DNA from 2 places in the Exiguobacterium sp. s21 genome. Region 1 is predicted to be linked to the other one. Evidence: riboswitches for the same ligand, from Rfam matches in the RefSeq annotation. Region 1 holds a riboswitch; the other holds the start of a gene.
The links. A riboswitch is a leader RNA that binds a small molecule or an ion and turns the genes downstream of it on or off. The one in region 1 is predicted to bind S-adenosylmethionine.

Region 1 (3,979 bases):
CCGATCAACGTCGAGATGACGAGCGCGATGCCGGTCATCGTGAGCGTCTGGATCGTCCCCGTCCAAATCAAGTCACCCCAATTTTCCCAAAACTGAAGCATGGTTCGTCACCTCCTTCACTTTCACACCGCTCGCCTCTAAGAAGCGGACGGCTTGATCGGTCTGGGTCTTATCGCCGTCCAAATGGACGAGCAGATTGCCGACGAGACCGCCTTTTAGCTTTTTTATGCCGCCCCCGATGATATTCGGGAGCAAGCCGAACCGTTTCGTCAACTGGGCGAGCACAGCCTGTTCACTCTGATGACCGATGAACGACAAGTTGACGAGCATCCCGTGCGTGCTCAACTCTTCGACGACCTCTTTCGGGACATCGAGGTTCGTCTTCAAGAACTTGCGTGTCGTCGCATGCTGCGGGTCCGAGAACACGTCGAGCACGTCCCCTTCCTCGATGATCCGGCCGGCCTCGATGACCGCGACCCGGTCACAGATGCGCTCGATGACTTCCATCTCGTGCGTGATCAAAAAGATCGTCAGTCCGAGCTCGCGGTTGATGTCGAGCAAGAGGTCGAGGATCGACTCGGTCGTCTCCGGGTCGAGCGCGCTCGTCGCCTCGTCGCTGAGCAGGATATCCGGCTCGTGCGCGAGGGCCCGGGCGATGGCGACACGTTGCTTCTGTCCGCCCGAGAGTTGCTCGGGATAATGTTTTCGATGGTCCGTCAAGCCGACGATGTCGAGGTATTTGTCGACGCGAGCGCGGATCGTTGCCTTGTCGAGACCTTCAAGCCGGAGCGGGATGCCGACGTTCTCTTCGACGGTCGCCGTCTTGAGCAGGTTGTAGTGTTGGAAGATCATTCCGATTCGATGGCGGAGTTTTGAGAGCCCACGTTTGTCGAGCTTCGTGATGTCCTGTCCTTCGATCTCGACCTGGCCCGAGGTCGGGCGTTCGAGCAGGTTGATCATGCGGATGAGCGTGCTCTTGCCGGCCCCGCTTCGGCCGATGATGCCGAAGATCTCGCCTTTCTCGATCGTGAGCGAGACGTCGTCGAGTGCGGTGACGGCACCTTTGTTCACCGTGAACGTCTTCGTGATTCCTTTAAGTGCGATCATAGGCCCTCCTTAAAACGCCGGGACGATTGAGCCGTTGAACGTCTCTTCGATGAACGTCCGGACCTCGTCCGAGTGATAGTACGATTTGAGTGTCTCGACGACTTCGTCATCCTTGTTGTCGGTACGGACGACGACGTAGTTCGGATACGGGTTGTCGACCGTGTCTTCGTGGAACAAGGCGTCCTCGTTGATCGACAGGCCGGCACCCATCGCGAAGTTCGTGTTGATGGCCGCGAGTGCGACTTCCGGGAGCTGGGTCGGGAGCTGAGACGCCTCGAGCTCGATGAATTCGAGGTTGAGCGGGTTCTCGGCGATGTCGCGTTTCGTCGCCTTGTCCGTCAAGCCTTCCTTCAGCGTGATGAGGCCCGCTGTCTCATACAGACGGAGTGCGCGCAGCTCGTTCGCCGGGTCGTTCGGGACGGCGACCTTGTCGCCTTCTTTCAAGTCCTCAATGTCGGTCAACTTTTCCGAGTAAAGACCCATCGGGAACGCGACGGTCTTGAACACGTCGTCAATCTTATAGCCTTTGTCGGACTTTTGCAGTTCTAGGAATGAGAGCGTCTGATAACTGTTCACGTCGAGGCTACCCTCGGCGAGCGCCGTGTTCGGCGTATTATAGTCATTGAACACTTTGATATCGAGTTCGAGGCCGTCTTCGGCCGCGAGTTCTTTCACTTTCTCGGCGATCTGTTGGTGCGGCCCGCCCGTGACGCCGATCGTGAGCGACTCCGTGCTGAGCGCCTCGCTCGCGTCCGATTGTCCGCATGCCGAGAGCGCGATGGCGGCGAGTAGTGATGTTCCTGCAAGTACTGTTTTCTGTTTGATGTTCATTTGTTTTCCTCCTCCAAAATGAAAGCCCGCTACTCATTCAGAGTGGCGGGCACGACAAGTCAAAGTCGGACACGCTCATCTCCCAGACGATATCGTCTGTTGGAATTAGCACCATGATCATTACGATCTGGTTGCCGGGTTTCACAGGGCCAGTCCCTCCACCACTCTTGATAAGCAATCGGTCTATTAAGTTGTTATCATCTTACTTTTAATTCTTTTAATTGTAAATAGAAAATTGTAAATTTTCAAATATTATTTTCAGAAAGTCTTTATCGAGTGGTTCCGGCAACTGTTGCAGTTCGGTTTCCGTCATGACGGAGTCGACCAGTACCGGGATGTCGCCCGACCCGACCCCGAGCGCCTCGAGCGTCGTCGGTGCACCGAACTGTTTCAACCAGGCCTCCAAATACGGAGCATCGGCCGAGCGACGCAACCGCTCCTGGACGATTAGGCCGAAGCCGACCTTGTCTCCATGCAAGAAAGAGTGGGTCGACTCGAAGCGGCTGAGCGCATTATGGACCGCATGGCCCACGGCGACGCGTGTCCCGGCGTCACCAAATCCACCGACGGCGCCGCCGATGGCGAGCACGTGATCGACCGCGAAGCGGACGTCGTCACTATACGACTCAAAAGCGTGCTCGCTCAATTCAAGTTCGACGAGACGCCCGCACTGCTCGGCCAAGACGAGTCCGGTGTTGACGCCGGCGTCAGCTGAGCTGTCACCACTCAAATAACGGGCCTCGTAAAACTTCGCGACCGTGTCGATGACACCGGCCCGAAAGTATTCATATGGTGAGCGCGAGATGACCCGTGAGTCAACGATGACCCGTTCGATGACGACGCGGAACATGTCGTAGCGGTCGTAGCTCCCGTCCTCCCGATAGACGACGCTGAGAGGCGTGAACGCCGCACAGTTCGAGGTGAGTGTCGGGACGACGATGAGCGGCACGTTCTGTTGATAGGCGACGAGTTTGGCCGTGTCGACGAGCTTGCCGCCTCCGACGGCGATTAACACGTCGGCGTCCAACGGTTTGAGCCGTTTGACTTCCGAGTCCGTGCACTCCCCGCTGAATTTTGTTGCCGGATAGTCCGCGATGGCCGGAAAGATGGCTCGGACGACGTCATACCCGTTCTGACCGTGCAGGACGTGGGCACGTCGGCCGTCGACTAAGTCATCCAGACGGTCGAGCGCGTCATCGGCGTGGTCATATTCAAGGACGGCCTGACGAATCATGCGCGCACCTCCTCATAGGCGGCAAACAACCGCTCGATTCGTTCGACGGCCTCGTCAATCTTCGGTTCCGGTGAGACGAGACCGAAGCGGACGTATCCGTTCCCTTCCGAACCGAAGAAATAGCCCGGGGTGACGGCGACACCGGCTTCATGCAGCAGTTTCCGCGAGAACGACTTGGCATCACCCTCGGGCACTTTCGCCCAGACGAAGAACGAGCCTTCCGGCGGTTCGACGGCCCAGCCGGCCCGGTTCAACCCGTCGATCAGGCGATCACGCCGTGCCTCGTACAGTCGTGCCAAGTCATCGCGAATGGTACGGGGCGCCTCGAGCGCAACGACAGCCGCCGCCTGGATGGCCGAGAACACGCTGACGTGGACGTGGTCCTGATACGTGTTGATCGCCTCGATGATGTCCGCGTTCCCGACGGCGAAGGCGACGCGCCAACCGGACATGTTGAACGCTTTCGACATCGTATATACCTCGATGCCGACTTCTTTCGCCCCTTCCGCCTGCAGAAAGCTAGGCGGGACGTGGCCATCGAATCCGATGCTGCCGTATGCGAAATCGTGGACGACCATCAAGTCCCGCTCCCGGGCGAAACGGACGGTATCGTCAAAGAAAGCGGGTGAGGCGACGGCTCCGGTCGGATTGCTCGGGTAGTTCAAATACATGAGTCTTGCATCTTGCGTATCGAGCGTCTCATAGTCCGGCAAGAAGCCGTTCTCTTCCCGGAGGACGAGGTCACGGACGACGGCACCGGCGAGTCGTGCCCCCGAGATGTAATCAGGATAGCCGGGATTCGGTAGC
Region 2 (3,979 bases), on a different contig from region 1:
ACCCCGTTGATATACTGCGACGAGAACGTCCCGATCGACATCTGCATGATCAGGGCAATATCGATATCTTTCGGAAGTGTGGCATTCGAGACCGAGACGGGTTTCGTCTCCGGCGTCTTCTCAGCCGGCTTCGATGGGGCCGCTTGTTCGTTCGTGCAACCGACGAGCGCCAAGACGAATGTGAATAGTAAAATTAATAGTTTTTTAGACATGAATTGTTCCCCCTACATGATGTGTGATGGCAGTCTCTGTCGGCTCGAACACACCCGCCTCGGTGATGAGTCCGGTGATGAGGTCCGGTGGGGTGACGTCGAACGCCGGATTGAAGACGGTGATGCCGACGGGTGCCGTCGGTTGACCACCGATATGTGTCACTTCTGACGGGTTCCGCTCCTCGATTTCAATCGTGTCATCCGCCGTCAAATCGAACGTCGAATGCGGCGCCGCGACATAGAACGGAATGCCGTAATGTTTGGCAAGGACGGCGAGCTGCAACGTCCCAATTTTATTGGCGACGTGACCCGTCCGTGTGATACGGTCAGCTCCAACGATGATGGCGTCGACTCGTTTTGACTGAATCGTCCAAGCCGCCATATTGTCGGTGATGAGCGTCACGTCGATATCGGCCCGGTCGAGTTCCCAGACAGTGAGGCGTGCCCCTTGCAGGAGCGGCCGCGTCTCACAGGCGAAGACGTTGAAAGATACGCCCTGTTCTTTTCCGACGTAAAACGGCGCGAGCGCTGTGCCGTATCGCGATGTCGCGATGGCACCGGCGTTGCAGATTGTCAACACGTTCCCCCCGGCCGGCAACACCGTCAGCGCATGCTCGCCGATGGCCCGATATGTATCGACGTCCCGGTCGTACAAAGCGATGGCGCGGCGTTTGATTTCCTCGGCAATCGCCTCAAAGTCGTCCCCGACATTTAAATCAAGGAGCGATTCGATCACGTTTTGCAGATTGACCGCCGTCGGTCTTGTCGCAATCAAGCGGCGTCCAACGAGGTCGAGTCGACGGGTGAAGTCCGGGTCGTCGACTAACCGGCCTGCCTCTTTGGCGAGGACGAACGCCCCGAAGTACGCGATGGCCGGGGCACCACGGACTTGGAGCGTCTCGATGGCATGTTCTGCCTGTTCGAGCGTCTCGATTGTCACGTAACGCTCTTCATGTGGTAACAACGTCTGATCCAATAGGATGAGTTCGTCCGTTTGCGAATTAAAGCGGATGTTTTGGACCGTCATACGCGCACCCCCGACAAAAGCGTCACCAAGTCGTCAATCGATTCGACGCTGTGGCGTTCTTTAATGAGCGCCGTCCCGAGGGCAAGCGCGTCACGTTTTCGTTCGAGCCGCGTCGCTTCCGGCAACGTCTCGAGATCGGCGACACCGGCGAGTCCGACGGCACGGCGAATGAGTTCGCAACCGGCATAGCCGATCGTGTCGCTGAAGATTGTCCGCAACAATTCGTCGACGAAACCGTCCGTATTGAACGGCTCGACGGCTCGCTCAAAGTTGGCCCGGAACGTCTTCTCGAACGTCTCCCACACCGTCAAGACGTCCGTGAAACGTTCGAAGCGTTTGAGCGGGTCATGGAACGTCGACAGCGTCAAATGGGCGATAATTTGGCCCAAATCAAAGCCGAACGGTCCGTAAAATGCGAACTCTGGATCGATGATTTTCGTCTCTTGTTGAGTCGCGAAGATGCTGCCTGTATGTAGGTCACCGTGCAGAAGCGCCTCATGTTTCGTGACAAATCCGACTTTCAGTTTCGTCACCTCGACCTTGAGCGCCTGGTCTTGCCAGAGGCGTTCGACATCTTCTCGAAGCGCCGCCTCGATGTTGTTCGACTCCGCGTCTTTGAACGGGTCGGTGAAGATGAGCTTCTCGGTGATGTCACACAGTTCCGGGTTGTAATAGTCACGTTCAATCCGCTTCTTCGCGATCGGGCCGGCCGCATAATCCGACGTCGCGAACAGCGTCTCGCCTAAAAATTCACCGACATGACGCGCGAGTTCCGGATAGCTCTCCCCTTTCAAATAACCGGTGCGGACAATCTCATAATCAGACAGATCTTCTAAAATCGTGTAGGCGAGCGTCCGGTCGCTACCGAGGACGTCCGGGACGAAACGCGGCGCCACGTTCGCAAACTCACGGAGTGCCAACTGTTCAATCCATGCCCGTTCGAGTGTAAGCGGCCAGCTCTCACCGACGACTTTAGCGTATGGGAGCGCCTGTTTGACGATTAGGCGCTGTTCGCCTTGGCGAATCCGAAACACGAGATTCAAATTGCCGTCCCCGATTTCCTCACACTCGGCGATTCCGTCTTGCAAGTATCCTAATTGACGGACGTGCTCGACAACAGACTGTTCTGTAAATGGTTGATATGACATGATGTTTTCCCCTTCCTGTACGTTGCCCACAAAAAAAGCCCCTTTCTCCGCGAGAAAGAGGCACAGCCAAAATGGTTGTTCCTCTCATCTGTCAGACATTCGTCTGGTGGATGTAGCACCGTGCCTAATGGTCGGTTGCTGCGGCGTCATCGGGCCAATTCCCTCTGCCAACTCGCGATAAGAGTGGTTTATTCGATTCGGTGAACTTATGTGATGAATATTACGGACTCGACGTCACAATTGTCAACGTCCTTTTCTCCGTGCCACTCGTCTTTTTTTGTGCATATATGGAAACAACTTCCCAAAATATTTTTTTGGAAAAAAAGGAATTGACGACGTGACGAATCTGTGTAAAAATTCAATTAAATTTCACAACTTCAAATCACATTCTTATCAAGAGCAGACGGAGGGACGAGCCCGATGATGTCGCAGCAACCGACCAGAGATGGCACGGTGCTAATTCTTGCAGCGAAAGCTGAGAGATAAGAGTTCATTTTTTATGATGACCTCTTGCCTCGGCATGGGGTCATTTTTTGTTTGCCTGGAAGGAGGAACCATATGAGTATCACTGCCACATATGAAATCAAACGAACGGATGCGGTCGCAAGCATTGCCGACAAAATCACCCTCGAGCTGACCGTCGGCACATGGACCGAGCTGCGTCATTTAGAGCAAGAGCAGTTACAGGCGTACCGGGGTGAGGTCGTATCGACCACCCATACTGAGACGACGAGCCGGTTCACGATCCGCTATCCGTTACATAATGTCAGCCCTGACTTTTCATCCATCTTGACGACGACGTTCGGGAAACTATCCCTCGACGATTCGATTCGGTTAATCGATTTGACGTTGCCCGAAACGCTCGCCCCTCATTTCAAAGGCGCCAAGTTCGGCGTCGACGGGATTCGCGAGTTGCTCGGTGTCCATGACCGTCCGCTCGTCATGAGCATCTTCAAAGGCGTCATCGGGCGTGACCTCGCGTTTCTCGAGCAGCAACTCCGCGATCAGTTCGCCGGCGGCATCGATATCGTCAAAGACGACGAGATTTTATACGACAATCCGCTCACGCCGTCGCTCGAACGGGCCCGGATCGGAGCGGCCGTCATTCAAGCGCACTTTGAGGCGACCGGGAAACGTGTCCTCTACGCCATCACGCTGAGCGGCCCTGTGTTCGGTCTTCGCGACCAGGCGCTCCGGCTGATCGAGGCCGGTGCGACGGCGCTCCTATTCAACGTCTATACGTACGGTCTTGACGCACTGCGCGAACTTGCGAACGACCCAGACATCCGTGTGCCGATTTTGGCCCACCCGGCCTTTGCCGGCGCCTTGACCGGGTCCATCAGTCATTCGCTCTTACTCGGTAAACTCCCACGTCTCGCCGGGGCCGATTTGACGCTCTTCCCGTCTCCATACGGTTCGCTCGCGACACCACGGGACGAGGCGTTCGCGATTCGTGACTTGAGCGCCGAACCGCATTGGTCGAAACCAATTTTACCGGTCCCGTCAGCCGGGATTCATCCGGGGCTTGTCGCCGATATCATTCGTGATTTCGGGACGGAGGTCGTCATCAACGCCGGCGGTGGCATTCATGG

Region 2: it holds a riboswitch for S-adenosylmethionine, as region 1 does, so the genes downstream of both, mtnK (S-methyl-5-thioribose kinase) here and KNP06_RS08590 (MetQ/NlpA family ABC transporter substrate-binding protein) in region 1, are expected to answer to the same signal.

The regions. Positions count from the first base shown of each region.
Region 1 covers NZ_JACSLF010000006.1:36,556-40,534, forward strand. The annotation lists gene KNP06_RS08580 (methionine ABC transporter permease) at 1-101, opposite strand, end outside; gene KNP06_RS08585 (methionine ABC transporter ATP-binding protein) at 73-1,107, opposite strand; gene KNP06_RS08590 (MetQ/NlpA family ABC transporter substrate-binding protein) at 1,117-1,938, opposite strand; SAM riboswitch class I at 2,011-2,115, opposite strand; gene KNP06_RS08595 (iron-containing alcohol dehydrogenase family protein) at 2,156-3,172, opposite strand; gene KNP06_RS08600 (aminotransferase class I/II-fold pyridoxal phosphate-dependent enzyme) at 3,169-3,979, opposite strand, start outside.
Region 2 covers NZ_JACSLF010000003.1:119,418-123,396, forward strand. The annotation lists gene KNP06_RS05180 (sugar ABC transporter substrate-binding protein) at 1-212, opposite strand, end outside; gene mtnA (S-methyl-5-thioribose-1-phosphate isomerase) at 205-1,239, opposite strand; gene mtnK (S-methyl-5-thioribose kinase) at 1,236-2,387, opposite strand; SAM riboswitch class I at 2,469-2,571, opposite strand; SAM riboswitch class I at 2,775-2,876, shown strand; gene KNP06_RS05195 (2,3-diketo-5-methylthiopentyl-1-phosphate enolase) at 2,946-3,979, shown strand, end outside.